DNA from 3 places in the Shewanella sp. 10N.286.52.C2 genome. Region 3 is predicted to be linked to each of the others. Evidence: predicted binding sites of a transcription regulator. Region 3 holds the regulator's gene; each other region holds the start of a gene.

Evidence for each region. The regulator sigma-54, encoded in region 3, starts transcription at its own class of promoters, with help from an activator protein. The targets are predictions, from matches to a motif close to GTTGGCACGNNNNTNGNNT.
Region 1: a site for sigma-54 is predicted at 2,668-2,686, ahead of BCU94_RS06785 (HAD-IIB family hydrolase). Genes of this name have one in related genera too.
Region 2: a site for sigma-54 is predicted at 5,009-5,027, ahead of fliE (flagellar hook-basal body complex protein FliE). Genes of this name have one in related genera too.

What each region holds. Positions count from the first base shown of each region.
Region 1 covers NZ_MCTV01000014.1:22,893-30,410, forward strand. The annotation lists gene BCU94_RS06775 (sugar phosphorylase) at 1-483, opposite strand, end outside; gene BCU94_RS06780 (glycosyl transferase) at 546-1,766, opposite strand; gene BCU94_RS06785 (HAD-IIB family hydrolase) at 1,768-2,619, opposite strand; gene BCU94_RS06790 (GGDEF domain-containing protein) at 2,916-4,751, opposite strand; gene BCU94_RS06795 (hypothetical protein) at 5,135-5,989, opposite strand; gene BCU94_RS06800 (BamA/TamA family outer membrane protein) at 6,022-7,176, opposite strand; gene BCU94_RS06805 (VF530 family DNA-binding protein) at 7,353-7,518, opposite strand, start outside.
Region 2 covers NZ_MCTV01000002.1:86,414-93,931, reverse strand. The annotation lists gene fliS (flagellar export chaperone FliS) at 1-349, shown strand, start outside; gene BCU94_RS01285 (sigma-54 dependent transcriptional regulator) at 749-2,179, shown strand; gene BCU94_RS01280 (PAS domain-containing sensor histidine kinase) at 2,341-3,516, shown strand; gene BCU94_RS01275 (sigma-54 dependent transcriptional regulator) at 3,509-4,852, shown strand; gene fliE (flagellar hook-basal body complex protein FliE) at 5,081-5,422, shown strand; gene fliF (flagellar basal-body MS-ring/collar protein FliF) at 5,477-7,171, shown strand; gene fliG (flagellar motor switch protein FliG) at 7,161-7,518, shown strand, end outside.
Region 3 covers NZ_MCTV01000013.1:19,128-26,645, forward strand. The annotation lists gene BCU94_RS05930 (HPr family phosphocarrier protein) at 124-396, opposite strand; gene rapZ (RNase adapter RapZ) at 422-1,270, opposite strand; gene ptsN (PTS IIA-like nitrogen regulatory protein PtsN) at 1,267-1,710, opposite strand; gene hpf (ribosome hibernation promoting factor) at 1,713-2,000, opposite strand; gene BCU94_RS05950 (RNA polymerase factor sigma-54) at 2,025-3,509, opposite strand; gene lptB (LPS export ABC transporter ATP-binding protein) at 3,644-4,375, opposite strand; gene lptA (lipopolysaccharide transport periplasmic protein LptA) at 4,375-5,085, opposite strand; gene lptC (LPS export ABC transporter periplasmic protein LptC) at 5,072-5,632, opposite strand; gene kdsC (3-deoxy-manno-octulosonate-8-phosphatase KdsC) at 5,629-6,195, opposite strand; gene BCU94_RS05975 (KpsF/GutQ family sugar-phosphate isomerase) at 6,197-7,174, opposite strand; gene BCU94_RS05980 (calcium/sodium antiporter) at 7,243-7,518, opposite strand, start outside.

The DNA.
Region 1 (7,518 bases), on a different contig from region 3:
ACCTAGGCCCTCACCTTTAATGAAGTTTTGAAACCACGCGCTACGGCTAGAGCAGTGATTAATCACTAAATCAGACATTAATCTGCGTTTGTTGGCAATTAACTCAATATCCGACCAATCACCTAAGGCATCATTGACACTTGAGTAATCAATTACAGCAAAGCCATCATCCGAACTATAAGGAAAGAATGGCAAGATATGCACCCCATTGATGCACTCAAGGTAGTTATCCATAAATTCTGCAAGAATGGATAACGGCTTTTGCCCCTCTTGAATAATGCTATCACCATAGGTGATCATGATGACATCGTGCTGCGACCAATGATTGGCATAGGGATGTGGCTCATCACAATCGACACTAATATTCATGGTGTTAATCAATTGCTCAGCAAGATCATCCTCTGACACATCTAGTGTGATATCTTGATAAATACAACCTAACTGCTGAATTAGCTTTTGCTTAAGTGCATTAATGTCTGCCATTTTGACCTCTTCAAACCTGCGAGCTTGCCCTGCTCGCGGGTATCCTAAAATCTCACTCATAATTACATAAACTCTGCATTATCAGCCTCTACCGCTTCTTTGAGCTGCTCAAGCACATCAGGCATAGCGCTGATCACCCGGCTCCATGTTGGCATAAAAGGGGTTTCCATTGGGTTATCAAGAAAACGCTGCCCAGCGGTCACAATATTTTGGGCAAACATTTCTACGGCTTTTTCTTCAGTATGGATATCGGTGGTGAGCCCATTCATAAGCGCATCATTATGGTAAGTTTCCACATAATCGAGGGCGATACGATAATAGGTCGCTTTTAGGGTTCTAAAGGCTTCGGTACTAAAGGTTTCCCCTTGGGTAGCCAATTTACGATAAAACGCCTTGGTGATATCAATCGACATTTTTGATAAGCCCGCTTCCGCATTATCTAGGGATAAATCCTGATGTTTGTGATCGTAATTATCCGCAATGTCCACCTGACAAATACGGTTATGAGCATAGTTACGATGCATCTCACTCAGCACCCCAATCTCTAAGCCCCAATCACTGGGAATACGTAAATCGTTTAACACATCACGTCTAAATGAAAACTCACCGGCTAATGGATAACGAAAGCTGTCCATATATTCTAAATAATCATTATGACCCACCACTCTTTGTAAGGCTTTAATCAATGGCGTGACCAATAGTCGAGACACGCGGCCATTAATTTTGCCGTTGGACATGCGGGCATAAAAACCTTTACTGAACTCGTAATTAAACTGTGGATTGGCCACCGGATATAACAATCTTGCCAGCAGGGATTTTTCATAGGTGACAATATCGCAATCATGCAGTGCCACTGATTCCGTTTTGCCGGACGCCAAAATATAACCCATGCAGTACCAAACGTTACGGCCTTTACCGAGCTCTTTCGGCGCAAGGCCCAACTCACTTAATTTAGCATCAAGGGCTTGCAGTCTGGGGCCGTCATTCCAAAGTACTCTATGGTGTTGTGGCAGCTGATTAAAAAAACCCAGCGCCTGTTTATATTGCTCTTTATCGGCCCTATCAAGCCCAATCACAATTTCATTTAAGTAAGGCACGTCTTTTAATTTACTAATAATTGCAGGTAAGGCTTCACCCTCTAGCTCTGAATACAGCGAAGGTAAAATCAGCCCTAACGGCCGCGTTTTAGCAAATTTAAGTAAGTCCTGCTCCATCTCTTCATGGGTACGCTGGGTCAGATTATGTAGGGTAGTCACTATGCCATTTTGGTAAAAATCAGCCATGTTATGCCTCCTCAAGCTTCAATGATGTTGAAGAATTTGGGTTTAAAAACAAAGCTTCTAGGCATTCTGCCCAGCCTTTAGGGCCGTATTGGCTACTTTGAATCGGTGTTGATGTGGTATCGATTTTTGGAAAAGTATGAGTGGGAGATTTAATTTGAATGGCAATATCAGCCGCCTCTAGCATGGCGCTGTCGTTACCACTGTCACCGAGGGCAATGGTTTGCACGCTGGTTTGATAAGCATTGGCATATTGCTGGGCTAACCAGTCCATGGCGCGGCCTTTATCTGTATGGCCGCCAACATGTAAGAAACGCCCGCCTTGGAGCATATTCGCGCCTAGGCTATTCATATGGGCCATAAAGGCTTGCTTTCGAGTGTCATCACCGGTCCACAATAACGGCTCAGAGTAATGCCTTACCAAGGCCAGAGTGGCTTTTTCTGGGGTTAAATCCGTTAGCTCACAAAGCTCTTCGGCTGTCAGAGATGAAAAACCAAGGTAATCTTCTGTAAATGCTTTGGCCTCGGTTTCCAGTAAGGTTAACCAATGGCTTCTTGGCTCACAAAATTCTTTTACCCAATAATACCCTTGGGTAAAGGTGTCTTGAGGCTGAGTGTCAAAGTAACCAATGGGAATGTAGATCACTGCGCCATTTTCTGAAATAAACGGTGAGTTAAAACCAATGGTTTGCTGAAACTTTTCCATTTCGGCAAACGTTTTACTGGTATTAGGGATAATAGGAATTTGCTTTTCATTTAATCCTTCAATTACCGCTATTGCGCTGGAGAAACTGTAATCAAAGTGATCAAGTAAAGTACCGTCCATGTCTGTAAATATTAGCGGTCTTGTGGTCATATTTATTCCCTTCCATTACCTAAACAATTATTCAACTGCCTAAAAATGTTTCAGGTTACATGCCAGCTTTTGGCGCTTTGCACTAAAATGGTTAGAAACTAAACATTAGACACTGAATTTATTGATTAAATAATTTATCCGAAGGGAAAGAACACATTAAAAAAAACACAGAAATGGATCATAAATGCAGGATTTTGAAACAAACTTTGCACCATTACGGTGCAAAGAGAGCGTTAAAGGTTAGCTAATTACACTTGCTAATAGGACTGCATTAGCCAAGCTGTTTTTGGTAAGGGTTATGCGCACTCAGCAGCAAGGTGCACTTTATTTTTACCTGCATATTTAGCTCGGTACAGTGCTTCATCTGCTATTTTTGCTAAATCAAATAATGACTTAGTGCTATCAATATTATTTACCACTCCCATGCTCACCGTTAAATCAAGACTAATATCGTCAAAGTGAAACGCTCGAGATGCTATGCCGTGACGCAAACGCTCTGATATCGCAAAGGCTTGATCCATATTAGTATTGGGTAACACTATCAAAAACTCTTCACCGCCGATCCTACCTATCAAGTCACTGTTTTTTAATAAGGCTTTTGCTCTTTTTGACAGCGATTTTAGCGCAAGATCGCCCACATGATGCCCATAAGTGTCATTAATGGTTTTGAAGTTATCAATATCAAACAGGATCACTGCCAAAGGTTGCTGTTTTTTTGCCGCTTTTTCAACGAGGCTCTGACCTTGGGTAAAGGTTTGGCCACGATTATAAAGCCCGGTAAGAAAGTCGATTTCTGCACGAAATTTTAACGATCGCCGCGAGAGCAATAGGAAAATAATCAAGGTTAATAACACCACAGCAGAAACAAAAAGTAGCATCAGATTAAGCTGATAAATACGCTCTTTATCTTCAACTGCTACCAAGTTTAATTCATTAATAGCAAGCCTATTCGCCAGTAATTGATTTTCAAAATTGACCAATTGGTCATTATGACCAAGCGCAGAAATGATAACTTGGTTGCTAATGACGCTTTGGTTCGCTTCCCTTTCTAAATCAATGACATCAAGCAGCGTATTAACGGCCTCAATGGGCTTAGCCTCATCCATCGCAATTATGGCATCGGCCTGTAAAATCATGCTTTGCTGGTTTTGACTAAAGTGTTTATCTTGTTTGAATGCGCGCGCCATTTCAGCCGCTTTTACTGCATCACCAATTCTTAAATAAGCTAACGCCAGATATAAGTAATTGCTGGTTTTAAAATAACTTTCTTTGGAAGTGTGGTGTAATGCAACCGCTTTTTCTAAATGCTCAATAGCAAGGGGAAAATCATTCATTCTTAGCGCCACGCGGCCGCTATTTAGATGCGCGAAAAATAATAAATCTTTGTAATCTTTAGCTTCATTGGCCAAAGTGAACTGCACCGTCAGGCTTTTCTGAGCTTTATCCCAATCCCCTAGCTTTAATGCCTCGCTAAGCATATTGTGTTGCATATTGAACATGTCTTCTTTGTCATTAATACGCTGCCAAGTCAGGTAGGCTTTTTCAAAGTTTTCATACCCTTGTTGATGTAATCCCACACGCCGATAAAGATTACCTGTCGCATTATAAATCAAAGCTTTACGGTTCAAGTTTAGCGCACTACTTTTATCAACGACTGTCAGCGCTTCGCTTAATAAATCAATGCCCTGTTGAACCGTAGTAGGCTCTGTATAACAAAAAGCATTTTGAGTTAATGTCTTAGCGAGTAATTCTGAGTTGTTATGCTGACGAGCATAATGGAGCGCGAGTGTTCTATCTTCACAGTAAACCGCAGGATCGTTAGTTTGGAGATATTTAGCAAAGGAGCGCTCTAAGTAGCTATCAATTAAGATATCAGTCACCGCCAAAGAGCTAACCAGCGCGATACCTTTATCATAACTGGCTATAGCTAATTCCAACTGGCGAGTTTTTTCGTACTGCTGGCCATAAACAAAATAATACTTTGCTTGAGATTCAGCATCAAAGTTGCTGCCTGTAAGATCAAATTGGTCTAATAACGCAATCGATTCTGCAGCAGAAAGCCCTTTAATTGATTGTTCTAATTTGAGGAAAGCATCATTGGCAACAGCACTCAAGCTTGCTAAAAAAAGCATACTGCACAGCCATGGGATAAATCTTCTCATCTACAAACAATCCATTTTTCGTTAGCTAAATAGCACTTTTGTAGTATATCGACTTAGGCGTAATATGGAATGGCTTCGCAACAAAACTCACAACCACCTACAAATTGATACAAATAGACTGACAGAACTGATACACAAGTAACTTAAACCCGATAAGCCCTTAAAAAATGCACTAGGCATAACAGCAAGAGTTAACGATGAATAGAGTCTGGGTTTACTTAGCATTGGCTAATGCTTGAGATGAATTATCTGAGTTTGCGAGAATCGTTTTGTGAGGCCGATAACAGCCATCACAAATTATTTTTTGCCATAAAAATAGTCAAAAATAACGATTTTAATGCTGTAAATTGGCGTTATTTAACAGAGCTTGGTTCGCACGATGAAGAGTAGCTGTCGAGTTCAATTAACCCTTTGAGGATAATGCCGTGATAGCGCGCTTTAATCAGTTGATAATCCATATCTGCAGCAAAATAGTAGGTGACATCTTCATCGCCAGTTTGCTCCACGGGGATCAAGGTTAACTCCCCCCAAGGTGCAAGTGTAACCGTTTGCTTTTGCTGCACATAAAACTGGTAGGGCTCGATGCCATCAGAGGCTTGCCTTACTAAGGCGAATTGCTGCCGACCTTGTAATAAATGCTCCCGAATTTGAATCGCCAAGGTATCCACATCGCGCAAAGGGAGTTCTTTTGACACATAGGTATCCACATCGCCATCAATATCGACCCGCGACTGTCGCCCTGCGTCATCAAAAGTGACTTGCATATCCCGTGAGCGAAATCCTGACACTTGTTGATGAAACTCATCCGTTAACCATTCATTAGTTGCATCAGACCAAGACAGTTCTGCCCGCTGCTGATATTGGGTGCCAATGCCTAAAATACTGGCTTCACTGTTTGACGTTACTACCGCTGATTTGCCTTGCCAATGCTCAGTTCTGGTCATTTCGCCAGTGTGTATCCCATTAAGATAAATGCTGTAATGAGCATTACGGCTGCATTGCTGGTCTGTTTCATTAGCAAGAGATTCACTAGCAAGGGCATCTTTGACGATGGCTTCATTGGCCAATGCATCACTAGCAGCTGCCGCATACAGTATGGCGAGCATCACCAATGACATAGCCACTGACTTAGATGACAGCGCCAATGAGTAAGCCAAAGTTCGCCATCTTGTGGTGCTTATATGCAATTCAGAAATTGTGTTATTCATGCTCGCCTGTTATTGATACGTCAAACAGTAAATTAAAAAACTTCATTCACATTAAGATAGAAGTTAGTTTCATTTTCACCCACACCGACATCAAAACGCAGATTAATATTGTCTTTTATATTGAAGCGAAAACCGGTGCCATAGGATGTCATTAACTCATCAGATAATTGGCTCACTTTAGGCGCAACGCTGCCCACCGCGCCCCAAAAAACCATGCCATAACGCTGAAAAATCGGTAATCGATACTCAACTTGGCCCATCATCATTTGCTCGTCACGGTAACGCCCTTTGATATAACCGCGCATGGCGTTAGAGCCACCTAGATCTGGCAGTAAATTCCAAGGTACATCGCCATCAGTAAAGTGCCCTTGCAGTTGCCAAGCGATTAATCCTGGCGCAGACATAGAGCTTAAATCAATGTAATTGGCTAACTCGACATTGTAAGTTGAAAATGACGATGATTGATCGTTTTGATACAGGCCGGCATCCACTTGAAACAACCAACCTTTAGTGGCATTTAAACGGTAATCTCGGGTGTCGTAACTACTACTCACTACCACGCCAGAACTAAAATTATTCGGCAATGTTTCAGTCGCATCTACGGCCATTTCAGGCTCAACTAAGGCTAAGTTTTCAGCACTGGCATAAATAAAATCTGCGCCAACACCAATAAAATAGTTGCTGGCAACTTCGGTCATCCACCGTGGCTTAAAACTATAAAGCTGCTCTTCAAACTCATGGTGATTTGCATCGATATTACCTTGCTCGATACCTTGGCCATAATAAACCGCCGCTTCGTTATGCAATTCTAATTGCAGCAATAAGCGCTGCTTTCCTTGATTGAAAAACGTCATGTTTTCCACTTCAACGCCGTAAGAATTATTCATCGATACAAATGAGTTCAGTACTAACGATGACGGCTGCTCCTCTGCCGCTGCGCCATCAGTTTTATATAACCCCACCATTAACAAACCTAAGCCAAACTTTTTCTCGGGGGTGTAATAAGCGGTGGGTAAATAGCTCATATCGATGGCTTTAGTGTCATCAAACTCACCATCGGCGCCAAAGACTGACAAAATATCATCAACCCATGTCGGCTGCATATCTTCTGGCGTTTCAAATAAAGGTTCTACTGCGACGCTTGCGTTAGAAAACGCCATAAATACTAGGAATAAAATCCGTTTCATAACAACTCTAATTAATGATGGGAATGGGGAGTTAATAAACACCTTGTATGCAGCCAATTGACTTGCCGAGTGCATTTTAACAGAGTTTGAGCAATAAAAAATGCCGCTATCGTTGCAATAATAGCGGCATTTATTATCAATGATGGGTTTTATCTCAAACCCATTAACTCAGAGAGTTACTTACCCCAAGGGTTAGTTGGGTCTTGTGATGGCGCAGGTCTTTTGGCGCCCGACTTATCTGAGCTACGATTTTGCGCATAAGCATCTTGTTGTCTTGGCTTATCGCTACCATAACGAGGACGCTGATTTTTAGCCTTCATCGCTTCGTAATTCTCAGTCGCT
Region 2 (7,518 bases), on a different contig from region 3:
GGCGTCGCCACACCGAATTATACAAATGTTATTAGCAGGTGCACTTGAAAGACTTGCTCAAGCAAAATATGCCATTGATCAAGGTGATATCGCCAGCCGTGGTGAGTTATTGGGTAAGGCTATTGGCATTGTGTCTGGGCTTAATGGCAGTTTAAATATGGAAGCCGATGGTGATGTCGCCGGAAATTTAACTCAGTTATATGACTTTATGTTGCGCAGATTATCAGATGCTAACATCAATAATGATGCTGAAGCCATTGATGAAGTAGCGGGGTTGTTACGAACCATTAAAGAAGGTTGGGATGCTATCCCAGAAGAAATGCACCAAGTAACCTCTGAAGCTAGTTAAGTGTTGATTAACAAAAGGCGCAGCAAGCGCCTTTTGTCGGTTTTCAATGCCGTAAAGCCGGTCACAGTTTGTTGGCATTTGTGTGTAAAGTAGTCTGTTGGTTTCATAAATCAATGAGATGCTGTAATTTTGTGGTTTGTCACTTGATTCTCACTGGCTGATAATACAATATTCATTTTATAAAAACGTTTAGACTATATTGCGCAGATGTCCGTGTTTACACTATGTGTAACCAAAGCGTATAGGTAGGATGTTGTATTAATGTATTTGTGGTAAGTTTGTCACCAAATATTTATCCATATTGCATATAATAATCACAATCAAGTCGCACTTCCGTTTTATCTCGTATAGCGTGATAATGGCTGTGAAATAATAATAACTCGAGCTTTGGCCTTCTTAATGATGCAAATAGAACAACGAATATTAATTGTTGCTGACCCTTCTGAGCGTGTCTCTCGTCTTTGTTGTATTTTTGATTTTTTAGGTGAAAAGTATCATCTAATTACTAAAGACGATCTTGCCTCATTAACCGCAGACTGTCGTTATCGGGCGTTAGTGCTTGATACCCAATCAGTCACGGCTGAGTTTATTAAAAGCGTGAAGTCATCAATGCCTTGGCAGCCAGTGCTATTATCAGGTGAAAGTAACCTTAATGGTGGCAACGTATTAGGCACCATTGCTGAGCCAATAAGCTACCCGCAATTGACCGAATTACTGCATTTTTGTCAAGTCTATGGCCAAGCTAAACAGCCGCAAACACCCACCAGCGCTAACCAAACTAAACTATTCAGAAGTTTAGTGGGCCGCAGTGAAGGTATTGCCAATGTCAGACACCTTATTAGCCAAGTGGCCAGTTCTGACGCAACCGTGCTGGTACTGGGTCAGTCTGGCACCGGTAAAGAAGTGGTAGCCCGTAATATTCATTACATGTCTGATCGCCGCGATGGACCATTTATCCCGGTCAACTGTGGTGCTATTCCGCCTGAGTTATTAGAAAGTGAACTATTTGGCCATGAAAAGGGCTCATTTACTGGGGCTATTTCAACCCGTAAAGGCCGCTTTGAATTAGCTGAAAATGGCACGCTGTTTCTTGATGAAATCGGCGACATGCCACTGCAAATGCAAGTAAAGTTACTGCGGGTATTGCAAGAAAAAGTATTCGAACGTGTCGGTGGTTCTAAAACCATCAATACCGATGTACGCATTGTTGCGGCCACTCACCGTGACTTAGAAACCATGATCAGCGAAAATGAATTTCGAGAAGATTTATATTATCGTTTGAATGTGTTTCCAATAGAAATGCCTTCATTAAGTGAGCGCAGTGATGATGTGCCATTATTATTGCAAGAGCTTGTGAGCCGTGTTTTTAACGAAGGCCGCGGTAAAATCCGCTTTACCCAGCGCGCAATCGAATCATTAAAGGCCCATAATTGGTCTGGTAATGTCCGCGAGCTGTCGAATTTAGTCGAGCGTTTAACGATTTTATTCCCTGGTGGCTTGGTTGATGTGAATGACTTACCAAGAAAATATCGTTATATCGATGTGCCAGAATATTGTGTTGAAGTCAGTGAAGAGCAGCAAGAGCGTGATGCATTAGCATCTATCTTCAGTGATGAGGAACCCATAGAGCTACCTGATACCCGCTTTCCAAGTGAATTACCGCCTGAAGGGGTAAACCTTAAGGATTTATTGGCAGAGCTTGAAATTGACATGATCCGCCAAGCGTTAGAGCAACAAGATAACGTGGTTGCCAGAGCCGCTGAAATGTTAGGCATACGCCGAACCACCTTGGTTGAAAAAATGCGTAAGTACGGTATGGGTAAAGATTAATCAAGCTCTTACCGACAGTAACTTACAGCTAAATAACAAATAGACAAAACGAGTAAAAAGCATGCATTAGGGCATGCTTTTTGCTTTTGCGCCGTTAAAAACTTTAAACTGGCATACCAAATGCATTGGTAGTACAAAGTTATTATTTTGACGGAGTGACCATGTATTCAGCGCAATCACTAGTAGAACAGCCGCAGTATTGTGATAGCTACAAACTAGCCGAGCCTGCAGCAATTGTCAGCGAGGCGCCAGCAGCGCCAATTACACTGCGTCAATCAGTGAACCTCGATCTGCAAGCTGAAACATCACGTCCGCAAAAGGCAGCTAATATGTCTAATCAAATGGCGCATATTCTTCAAGCTATGCCTTCAGGTGTAGTGATTATCAATGGTGACGGTATTGTGACCTTGGCCAACCCAGTCGCAACTGACTTATTAGGCCGGCCGCTGCAAGGGGCCAAGTGGTTTGACATTATTAACCGCGCTTTTTCACCCCAAGATGATGACGGTTATGAAGTGTCACTAAAAGATGGCCGCCGAGTAAAGCTGGCGATTACTCCGCTGTCGCCAGAGCCTGGGCAGTTAATTGTGTTAACTGACTTAACTGAAACCCGCTTATTACAGAAAAACCTATCTCATTTACAGCGCTTATCAGCACTGGGCAAAATGGTGGCAACCTTGGCGCATCAGGTCAGAACGCCGTTATCGGCCGCGATGTTATATGCATCAAACCTTGCTAGCCCTAAATTAAATGATACGGCTAAAAAGCGTTTTCAAGGCAAGTTAGTCGATAGGCTTAATGAGCTAGAGCGTCAAGTTAATGACATGCTACTGATGGCAAGAAACAAACAAGATGGCGCCGCAGAGTCGACATCTACTGCAGATATTATTGAGCCTGTGCTGGCAAATTGTGAGCCCATTGTTGAAAACAAACAGTGTAAATTACACTTTATTGATCAAACCGATAAACACATTATGGCTAACACGAATGCCTTAAGCTCGGCGATTAACAATCTGGTGATGAACAGCCTAGAGGCCAATGCCACAGAAATTCAGATTGTGACTGGCGAAGATGAACACGGCATTAATATCGATGTGATTGATAACGGTAAGGGTTTATCAAAAGAGATGCAGCAACAAGTATTGGAGCCTTTTTTTACCACTAAAAGCCAAGGGACAGGCCTAGGCTTAGCGGTAGTGCAAACCGTGGTGAGAAATCATGGCGGCAGATTACAGGTGACATCGCAGCCGCACAAAGGCAGCTTAATTCGACTATCATTTCCTATGGCTAAAGACACGGAACAAGCCAAAAAAATAGTGGAGGGATCCCATGAGTGAAGCCAAGTTACTGTTAGTTGAAGATGATGCTGCGCTGCGTGAAGCCTTACTTGATACCTTGATGTTAGCCCAATATGACTGCGTTGATGTGGGCTCTGCAGAAGAGGCCATTATTGCCATGAAAACCACGACGTTTGATATGGTTATCAGTGATGTGCAAATGGAAGGTATTGGCGGGCTAGGGCTATTAAACTATTTACAGCAAAACCATAGTAAAGTCCCCATTTTATTAATGACCGCTTTTGCCACCATTGACAGTGCGGTTAGCGCCATAAAACTTGGTGCGGCGGATTATCTGGCTAAACCTTTTGCGCCTGAAGTGTTGTTAAATCAGGTATCTCGCTACTTACCCCTTAAACAAAATTTAGGTCAACCTGTGGTCGCCGATGACAAAAGCTTGGCGCTACTGAATATTGCCCAGCGGGTGGCAAGCTCTGATGCCTCAGTGATGATCATGGGGCCAAGTGGATCGGGCAAAGAAGTGCTAGCACGTTATATTCATCAAAACAGCCCTCGAGCAGAAAAACCTTTTATCGCCATTAATTGCGCAGCAATACCTGAAAATATGCTTGAAGCCACCTTATTTGGCTATGAAAAAGGCGCTTTTACAGGCGCTTATCAGGCATGCCCTGGAAAATTTGAACAGGCTCAAGGCGGCACCATATTGCTTGATGAAATTTCTGAGATGGAGCTAGGGCTGCAAGCCAAATTGTTGCGAGTACTGCAAGAGCGTGAAGTTGAGCGTTTAGGTGGCCGTAAAACCATAGCCCTTGATGTGAGGGTACTTGCCACTTCAAACCGTGATTTAAAGTCCATGGCAACATCGGGCGCATTTCGAGAAGATTTATATTACCGCATTAATGTATTTCCACTAACCTGGCCTGCATTAAACCAACGACCGGCTGATATTTTACCCTTAGCAAGGCACTTGCTGGTTAAGCATGCTAAGGCATTTAATGTCTCACCAGTGCCAGAGTTAGATGAGATAGCTTGTCGTCGTTTATTGGCTTATCGCTGGCCAGGTAATGTCCGTGAGCTGGATAATGTTATTCAGCGCACCTTGATACTGAATAATGGCGAGGAGATAACTGGCGCGGATATTATTCTTGAAGCTGAAGATGTTACTTTGAGCCCCAATGAGCAACCCGTGGCCGCTGCTGAAACGGACGGGCTTGGGGGCGAACTGCAGGCTCAAGAGCATGTGATTATTTTGGAAACCTTAAATCTATGTAATGGTAGCCGTAAAGACGTAGCTGAGAAGCTGGGAATTAGCGCCAGAACATTGCGCTATAAAATGGCTAAAATGCGTGACTTGGGTATTCAAGTCCCTGCTTAAATATCGACGTTTAGTTCATCTTTATACTTAACTCTAAATTCTAAAATATTAGCTTAACCGCTTTGATGTTACTAAAGCGGTTCTATTTTGTGTGTTTTTCACCCTTTCAAGTTGTTTTTAAGCTCTTTTCATGGGCTTAAGTGTATTTAAGCTATTGTTGGCATCCTACTTGCTAATTCTATTGTAACTGTTTTTAAGTCGTCAAATATCCGACGAATGGAGTTTACAATGCAGATTAGTTCAAATCCTTTTTTACAAGAAATGCAATCCTTAAAGGGTGAGATTTCGCCTAATCTTGGCTTACCTATTCAAGCGGATATGATTCAAAAAGTCGGTAATACTTCTGGTGCTGACTTTGGCCAATTGTTATCTCAAGCGGTTGGTGGCGTGGCTGATTTACAATCAAACTCAGCTAATTTAGCCACCCGATTAGAGATGGGCGATAGCACTGTGACCTTATCTGATACCGTGATTGCCCGTGAAAAAGCCGGGGTTGCATTTGAAGCAACGGTGCAAGTGAGAAACAAACTTGTAGAAGCGTATAAAGAAATTATGAGTATGCCTGTTTAGGCTTTTGTTAATAGTATTGTTGTTGATATTCTGGTATTGAAGTAGGTAAATATTGTGAGCACAGATCTAGTATTAGATTCAGATAAAGTCGATAGCACAGGGATTCAGCAGGAAAATAAACCTGGCTTGAAAAGCTCGTTTGGTAGTGCTGACTTTATGCGTCAAATCACTATGATATTGGCTTTAGCTGTATGTCTTGTGCTGGCAGTATTTATGATTATTTGGGCGCAAGAGCCTGAATATAGGCCTTTAGGGCAAATGGAAACTGCTGAAATGATCCAAGTATTGGACGTTTTAGATAAGAATAAAATTGCCTATAAAATCTCCGGCGATGTAGTCAGTATTCCTGAAAACAAATATCAAAATGTCAAACTGCTGCTGGGCCGTGCAGGCGTTGAAGCCAGTAGTCAACCAACCGATTATTTAAGCCAAGACAGCGGTTTTGGTGTTAGTCAGCGCATGGAGCAAGCCCGCCTAAAACAAAGCCAAGAAGTTAATTTAGCCAGAGTGATAGAAGAGCTAAAAAGTATTAGCCGCGCCAAAGTGATATTAGCTATTCCCAAAGAAAATGTGTTTGCCCGTAATAAATCTAAACCTAGCGCTACCGTAGTTGTGAGCGTTCGTCGTGGTAGCCTTGGCCAAGAAGAAATTGACTCTATCGTTGATATTGTCGCCTCAGCAGTACAAGGCTTAGAGCCAAGCCGGGTGACAGTGACCGATTCAAATGGCCGCCTGCTAAATTCAGGTAGCCAAGATGGCGCCTCCTCAAGAGCCCGCCGCGAGCTTGAATTAGTGCAGCATCAAGAAGCAGAATATCGTAACAAAATCGATTCGATATTAATGCCTATTCTAGGCCCTGAAAACTTCACTTCTCAAGTGGATGTCAACATGGACTTCACCGCGATTGAGCAAACCGCGAAACGCTTTTCGCCTGATTTACCCGCTGTACGCAGTGAAATGACCATAGAGCGTAATTCAAGCGGTCAATCAATGGGTGGCATTCCAGGGGCATTAACCAATCAGCCTCCTATGGATTCAGATATTCCACAAGAAGCAGGCGCAGAGCAAACTACAGCGGTTAATGGCAATAGCCATCGAGAAGCAACCCGTAATTTTGAACTTGATACCACCATCAGCCATACCCGCCAGCAAGTGGGTGTGGTGCGCAGAGTCAGTGTGTCGGTGGCCATTGATTATAAACCGGGACCTGCTGATGAAAGTGGCATAGTGACCCGCATTCCGCGCACCGAACAAGAGCTAACCAATATTCGTCGCTTACTTGAAGGGGCGATGGGCTTTACCAGTCAACGTGGTGATAGCTTAGAAGTGGTCACAGTACCGTTTATGAACCAGCTTATTGAAGAGCTGCCCGCCGCTGAAATGTGGGAGCAGCCTTGGTTTTGGCGCGCGGTGAGATTGGTGTTAGGGGCGTTTTTAGTCTTAGTGCTGATTTTGTTTGTGATTCGCCCTATGTTAAATCGTTTGTTTAATAACGACGAAGTCGAGATGCCCGAAGAGCCGCGCTTAGGTCATGAATTGGCTGAGATTGAAGATCAGTATGCCGCCGATACCTTGGGTATGCTCAATAGCCAACAAGCAGATTATAGCTATGCCGATGATGGCTCGATTCAAATACCAAACCTGCATAAAGATGATGATATGATTAAGTCGATTAGGGCATTAGTGGCTAATGAACCTGAACTTTCTACCCAAGTAATTAAGAGTTGGTTACAAGAAGATGGCAAATAATACCCTGGCAGCACCCGTAGGCGAACAGCCTACTCTTGAAGAGCTGAGTGGCATTGATAAAACTGCTATTTTGTTACTGAGCTTAAGTGAAGCAGATGCCGCCTCAATCTTAAAGCACTTAGAGCCAAAACAAGTGCAAAAAGTCGGTATGGCCATGGCCGCCATGCAAGACTTTGGTCAAGAGAAAGTCATTGGGGTGCATAAGCTGTTTTTGGAAGAGATTCAAAAGTTTTCTTCCATTGGTTTTAACAGTGAAGAGTTTGTCCGCAAAGCATTAACTGCGGCCCTAGGTGAAGACAAAGCCGGTAATTTGATTGAACAAATTATTATGGGCAGTGGCGCTAAAG
Region 3 (7,518 bases):
ATGGCTTGATGCGCAATTCATAAACACGCTAATACTGCTTGGTGGTGTGTTGAGTATAGCTAATAAAATAATGGTAAAGGTGAGTCGCTGTGTTTCCTTGGAGATGTTACTGGGCGCAGGCGGTTAGCTTTCTTCGTCAAATTTATCGTTGATTAACTTGCATACGGCCTCAAGGGCTTTTTCTGCATCACGGCCTTGAGCTTCAACAGTAATGATTTTACCAATGCCACTTTCTAACATTAATAACCCCAATACACTGGCAGCACTGGCTTGTTTCTCACCTTGGATAAGGGTGATAGTTGCGTCAAACTCGGTAGCTAAAATTGCCAATTTAGTCGCCGCTCGCGCATGCAAGCCTAGCTTGTTACTGATGGTAATTTGCTTTGAATAGGCCACCGTTTTGGCTGGCGATGTGGTTAGCTTATTCAATGCCAAGCTCTCTATGGCGGGCGCTGACTTTGTGCTTAGAGTTGTTGAAACGTTTAGCGAGCTGATCGGCAATATAAACCGAACGGTGCTGACCGCCAGTACAACCAATGGCAATGGTCAGGTAGCTGCGGTTATTACGCTCTAAATGTGGCATCCAAGTGTCAAAAAGGTTTTCAATTTGCCAGATAAACTTATTCACCAAAGGCTGTCGCTCTAAGAACTCTTGCACGGGCGCATCTAGGCCTGTGTAGGGCCTTAACTCAAGCTCCCAGTGCGGATTCGGTAAAAAGCGCACATCAAACATAAAGTCTGCTTCAGCCGGCATGCCATGCTTAAAGCCAAATGACTCAAAATGTACCACTAATTCTTTATCAACACTGCCTAGCAAGATTTGCCGAACATGATCGCTCAATTCGTAGATATTAGTTTGCGAGGTGTCGATATAGTGATCAACCATTTTGGCTATGGGTTCGAGTAACCGCCCCTCAAGCTTAATGGCTTCTTGTAACGAAATTTGATTCTTAGACAGTGGGTGTAATCGGCGGGTCTCACTAAAACGCTTCAGTAACACTTTATCGTTGGCGTTTAAAAAGAAACTGGTAATGCTGGTATCGTCAGACAGTAAAGCAATTTGCTCTTTGAGTACTTTGCCTTGCTCTTCGATATTACGCACATCGACGCTAATGGCGACAAGCTCGTTACTATCTTTAAGCTGTTCAAGCAGGCTGCCAATCAGTGGCAGTGGCAGGTTATCAACACAGTAATAACCTAAATCTTCAAGCACTCTCAGTGCGACTGATTTTCCTGAACCTGAACGTCCCGATACGATGACAAGTTTCATGCAGTAATAACCTGATAAAGTTCTGTAGCGTCATGACTCTTTCGAAGTCGTTTAAGTATCAATTTATCACTGAGTTTCTCTGCCATGCTAGATAATGTGCTTAGGTGTTGCTGGCACTGATCTGCAGGTACAAGAAGCGCAAATAAAATATCTACAGGTTGCTTGTCTATGGCATCAAAGGCGATTGGCTCTTCGCATTTGATTAAAATAGCAATGGGTTCTTCGATATTATCTAAGCGCCCATGTGGAATTGCTATGCCATTTCCTATACCTGTACTGCCCATTTTTTCACGCGCTATTAGACTTTCAAAAATAGCCTGTGAAGAAAGGGTTGGGTACTGGGCAGCCATTAAATTGCTGATTAATTCCAGTACCTTTTTCTTACTGCCCGGAGTGGCACAGGTAGTGCACGCCGGCTGCAGGATGGTACGAAGTTCCATCGTTAATGCTTAGTGAGTTTCTCTTTATGTTTAATTACCTGACGGTCTAGCTTATCTATCAGGGCGTCTATTGCCACATACATATCAGCGTTACGCGATACAGCAAACACTTCACCGCCTTTTAGGTGCAGTTTGGCTTCGGCAATCTGTTGTAGCTTTTGAACATCGAGCACAACGTGAACATTATTGATCTGTTCGAAGTGTCGTTCAAGCTTTGAAAATTTTGTTTGCACGTATTCCCGTAAAGATTGAGTTATTTCAATATGGTTTCCAGTCAGGTTAATTTGCATAGGTCATCCTCCAATAACAAAAAGTTATAAGCTTTTGCGTTGGTTTGAGGGAGGGATGAGCATTGCCTCTCGATATTTGGCTATCGTACGTCGAGCAACGTTAATCCCTTGTTCAGCCAATAGTGTCGCCATTTTACTATCACTAAGAGGCTTTTTCGGGTTTTCTGCAGCTACGAGCTTTTTAATAAATGCGCGAATTGCTGTAGAAGAGCATTCTCCACCATCATCGGTACTTACATGGCTTGAGAAAAAATATTTTAGTTCAAAAAGTCCACGGGGGGTATGCATGTATTTTTGGGTCGTGACCCGTGAAATGGTCGACTCGTGCATTTCAACCGCTTCAGCAATATCATTGAGCACCATCGGCTTCATGGCTTCTTCACCGAACTCAAAGAAACCTTGCTGAAATTGTACGATACAGTTAGCCACTTTTAGTAAGGTTTCATTACGGCTATCGATGCTTTTGATAAACCATTTAGCTTCTTGTAAATGACCACGAATAAATTGGCTGTCAGCTTGGCTTGAACCGCCTTTGGCCATAGCTGCATATTGCTGATTAACGCCAATTTTAGGCATGTTATCGGGATTTAGCTCGACCACCCAGCGACCATTCTTTTTAAGTACAGTAACATCAGGAATGACGTACTCATCTTTAATGGGGGTAATTTGCAAGCCTGGACGTGGATTGAGCGTTTGAATAAATTCAATGGCTTCACGTAAATCATCTTCTTTAAGCTTGGTTTTACGCATCAGTAACCTAAAGTCACGACCGGCGATTAAATCAAGATGATCTTTAATCAGTAACTTAACATTATCTATGCAAGGAATTTCATTAGGGTATTGGCCTAATTGAATTAATAGACACTCACTTAAATCTCGCGCTGCAATGCCGACGGGATCGAAGTGTTGTACCCGTTTAAGTACAGCTTCAACTTCATCGAGTTCGATATCGTCAGTGCCTAAGGATTGCAAAATGTCTTCAACGCTCTGGGTGAGGTAACCGCGCTCATCAATGGCATCAATAATGGCGGTTGCAATCACTAAGTCATTTTCAGAAAAGGGAGTGAGGTTTTTTTGCCATTCAAGATGCTCATACAAGCCTTCACTGGTTTCGCCTTGAAACGGCATATCATTACCGCTCGATACTGCGCCAGAGCCAGAAGTCGGCGAGGCGGTATACACCTCATCCCATGTGGTATCCATAGGGAGTTCTTCAGGCATAGAATCTTTAGTGAGCGATTCAGTGGTATCAACCGTTGAGGTGTCTTTTTCTATGGTGACTTGGCTATTATCACTAAAATCGGTGTCAGTTTGCAGGGCGTTTTCTTTTACGGGCTCTTTGGCTTTAGTGAATTCGTCTTCAAGCTCTAATAGCGGGTTTGAATCAAGTGCTTGTTGAATTTCTTGCTGTAGCTCCAATGAGGAAAGTTGCAATAAGCGAATCGCTTGTTGCAACTGTGGGGTCATGGTTAAGTGTTGACCCATTTTGAGTTGGAGTGAGGCTTTCATGTACCGCTTGTCCCTAATTGAATTACATCATCGCGACGAACAGTGTGGGCGCTAGTTTATGATCCTAGAAAAATAGACTAGATTAAGGTTTGTTGTTGGCCGCGAATGCCATACTAAAAACTGAATAGTGCTAACTATAGCTTGAATTGTTCACCTAAGTATACCGACCTAACTTGCTGATTGACTAAGATCTCAGCAGGTGTTCCTTCAGCAATCAAGTTTCCGTGACTCACAATATATGCTCGCTCACACACATCAAGTGTTTCACGGACATTATGGTCGGTAATTAGCACCCCTAAACCACGGCTTTTAAGTTGTTGAATAATTTTCTTGATGTCGATTACTGAGATAGGATCTACCCCTGCAAAAGGTTCATCTAATAAAATAAACTTAGGATTTGCCGCTAATGCGCGTGCAATTTCAACTCGGCGACGCTCGCCTCCCGATAACGCCATACCTTGGCTATCACGGATATGAGTTATGTTAAATTCTTCTAATAAATGTTCCAGTTCTTCAATGCGCTGCTCATTTGATAAGCTTTTGCGAGTTTGAAGCACTGCCATTATATTATCGTGTACTGTGAGCTTACGAAAAATACTGGCTTCTTGAGGTAAGTAGCCAATGCCTTTTCGGGCGCGCAAATGCATTGGATCTGCGGTTAAATCATCTTCATCGATCAGAATGCGGCCCTTATCACTTTTGACTAGGCCTACGACCATATAAAAGGTGGTGGTTTTACCCGCACCATTAGGGCCAAGTAAGCCAACAATTTGGCCGGTTTTTACCGTCAGGCTGACATCTTTTACTACCTGGCGACTTTTATAACTCTTAGCGAGATTTTCAGCGGTTAACGTAATTTGGGTCATTAGTCATTTTGCTCAGCTGCTGGGGCTGACAATGTCGCCTGCGCCTCAGCGTTAAGTGATTCAGTTACTTCGGGTGTTTCAGTTGAGTTCACAGCCTCTACAGCAGATAAATTGTTGTTTTCAATTATAGCTGGTGGCGTGTCATCACCGGGTTTAGCGCTGTCTGGTAAATGTGGTTGCTCATCTTTTTTCTTTTCAGAATCAATCAAGTCTGGGTGACTTTCTGGTTGAAAAATAGTGATAACCCGATCTTCACCAGTACCGGTGCTTTCAGCAATTAACTGCTGCTTTTCAATGTTGTAGCTAATTAGGTTACCAGTAACCTGGCTGCCAGCTTGGTCCAATTTAGCATTACCCGTTAAGGTTAAAATGCTAGTGGCAAGCTCATATTTAATTTCATCGGCACTGGCAGTACCAATACGGCCATCATCTAACTCTTGGGAAAATGTCGCAGGGTTACCTGTGGCAACCATGGTTTTTTGGGTGCCGCTTTCGGTGCCAAATGCGCGTAATTCGTCGGCATTAATGTTAATCGACCCTTGAGTCACATTAACTGGGCCATAGAAGATGACCTGATTGTTTTTTATGTCAGCTTTTTGGCTCACAGCTGCGACTTTAAGCTCTTGCTGTAAATCGCCTTCTTTTGCATAGGCGCTGGCAATACTGACTACACTGAGTAGTGAGGCAATCAAAAGTTTACTTTGCTTCATACGTTCCTTCTACTTGACTTAAAAGTTCAAGTTCTTGAGCATTTAAATCAGCATACAGGCCTAAACCTTGTATATTAAAATCTGACCCAGTAACAAAAATTTGTCTATCTGAGGTCAAAATCATGGTGTTCATATCGAGTGCCAACATGGTGGTTGTCAAAGATTGTAATGGCTCGTCGATGTTTATTGCATCAATAATAACATTATTTTCTAAAACTACTTTGCCTGTTTCATTATTCAGCTTGCCTAAATCTGCGCTTAATTGCCATTCGGCTTCACCATTTTCAGGATAAATAAGGTAGACAGGCTCAGTAAACATGGTTTCATTACTTTGCTGAAAGTGCTCCATGTATTTCGCTGAGACTCGGCTTTGCACTAAACCTTGCTCATTAAATTCAGTGGTGCGTAAGTCATTGGCGATAAAATCAGGGCGAGCAGGGGCTGGCAATGTACTTGCCTCCATCTGACTACGTTTAACTTGTACTTGCCAATAAAGGACTAAGGCTGCGCCAAAAAATCCGATAATAGCGAAGGTCACTCGGCTCATATACTCATTCCGTGGGCATTTTCAAACTTATCTTGGCTAAGTAATAGCAAATCGGTGAGTTCACGTAATGCGCCATTTCCGCCGTTAATGGTGGTGGTCATATGGCAATGTTGTTTAACATAAGGATGGCCATCAGCCACACAAACTGCAAGGCCAACCTGTTTCATCACAGGTAAGTCAACCATGTCATCACCAATATAGGCGACTTCATCTGGGCTAACGCCATAGGTATCTAACAGGCTTTGGTAAGGCACTAGTTTATCATCAACACCTTGATAAATATGAGTGACACCTAAAGCGGTCATTCTATTTTCCACAATGGCAGATTTACGCCCGGTTATCACAGCAACATGAATATTACTGGTTAAAATAGAGCGAATGCCATAACCATCACGGGTATGAAATGCTTTTAACTCTTCCCCTGCATTACTTAAATAAATACGGCCATCGGAAAATACCCCATCGACATCGCAAATAAGCAGCTTAATTTTTTTGGCTTTTTGCCAAACATCATCAGAGATTGGGCCGTAAAAACCTTGGTGCAGTGTTTCGTGTAATGACATGTTAAATGACTCCAGCTTTAACCATATCGAGCATGTTAAGTGCGCCGACTGGGCGTTGGTTCTCGTCTACGACAATTAAACCGTTAATACTTTTTTCTTCCATAATCTGTAATGCTTGCGCGGCTAAAATACCTGGGCTGATGGTAATGCAGTTGGTTGTCATTACATCGGCAATAGCGGTAGTACGCAGGTTCACTTCAGCATCGATGACGCGGCGTAAATCACCGTCAGTAAAGATCCCGACTAGCTTGTCTGCATTATCGATCACTGCAGTCATACCTAAACCTTTATTTGAGATCTCATATAGGGTTTCAGTAATGCAGAGCTCACTTTTCACCTGTGGAATATCAGCGCCTTTGTGCATTACATCGCTGACTTTAAGTAATAGTTTACGACCTAAAGATCCACCAGGGTGGGATAGGGCGAAATCATCACGGGTAAAGCCTTTCGCTTGCAATAATGCTACGGCCAAGGCGTCACCCATCACCAAGGTTGCGGTAGTGCTTGATGTTGGTGCTAGCCCTAATGGGCAGGCCTCTTCAGGCACTTCAATACATAAATGCAGTTTAGATAGCTTGGCCATATTGGATTCTGGTTTACCCGTAATCGCGATTACCGGGACACCCATGCGCTGTATAACGGGCATTAAGGTGAGAATTTCACTGGCTTCACCAGAATTTGATATGGCTAAAATAATATCATTTTTTGCCAGAGCGCCTAAGTCTCCATGGCTTGCTTCGCCAGGGTGAACAAAAAATGCAGGCGTGCCTGTGCTGGCGAGTGTGGCAGAAATCTTATTGCCAATGTGGCCAGATTTGCCCATGCCCATGACAATGACTTTGCCTTTACATTCTAAAATGAGTTCACAGGCTTGGCCAAACTCGTCTGAGTCTACATATTGATAAAGGTTATCTAATGCTGCCTTTTCAATATCAATGACTTGACGACCCCATTGGCGCAATTGTGTTTGTTCTGTCATATGTATCTCTCTATTGTCCAAAGCGATTTCGGGTTACGCTTTGGTGAGTCACACATCTTTATGCCCCATTATTGTGATTGAAATAAGACAACTTGGTACGCAATAAAGACGATTAATAAAAGGGCTCCATGCCAGCGAGTAAGCTGCTTTTTAGCGCCACTCGATAATACCAGTACTGCTAATGCGGTGCTGGTTGCTAGTACCATGTAAAAATCTCGACCGCTTGCATTTATGTCGATTTCACCTGGGGCAATCAGCCCTGGAATGGCCAGCACTGCTAAAATATTAAAAATGTTTGAGCCAACAATATTACCAATCGCGAGGTCGTCTTCTTTTTTTAGGAC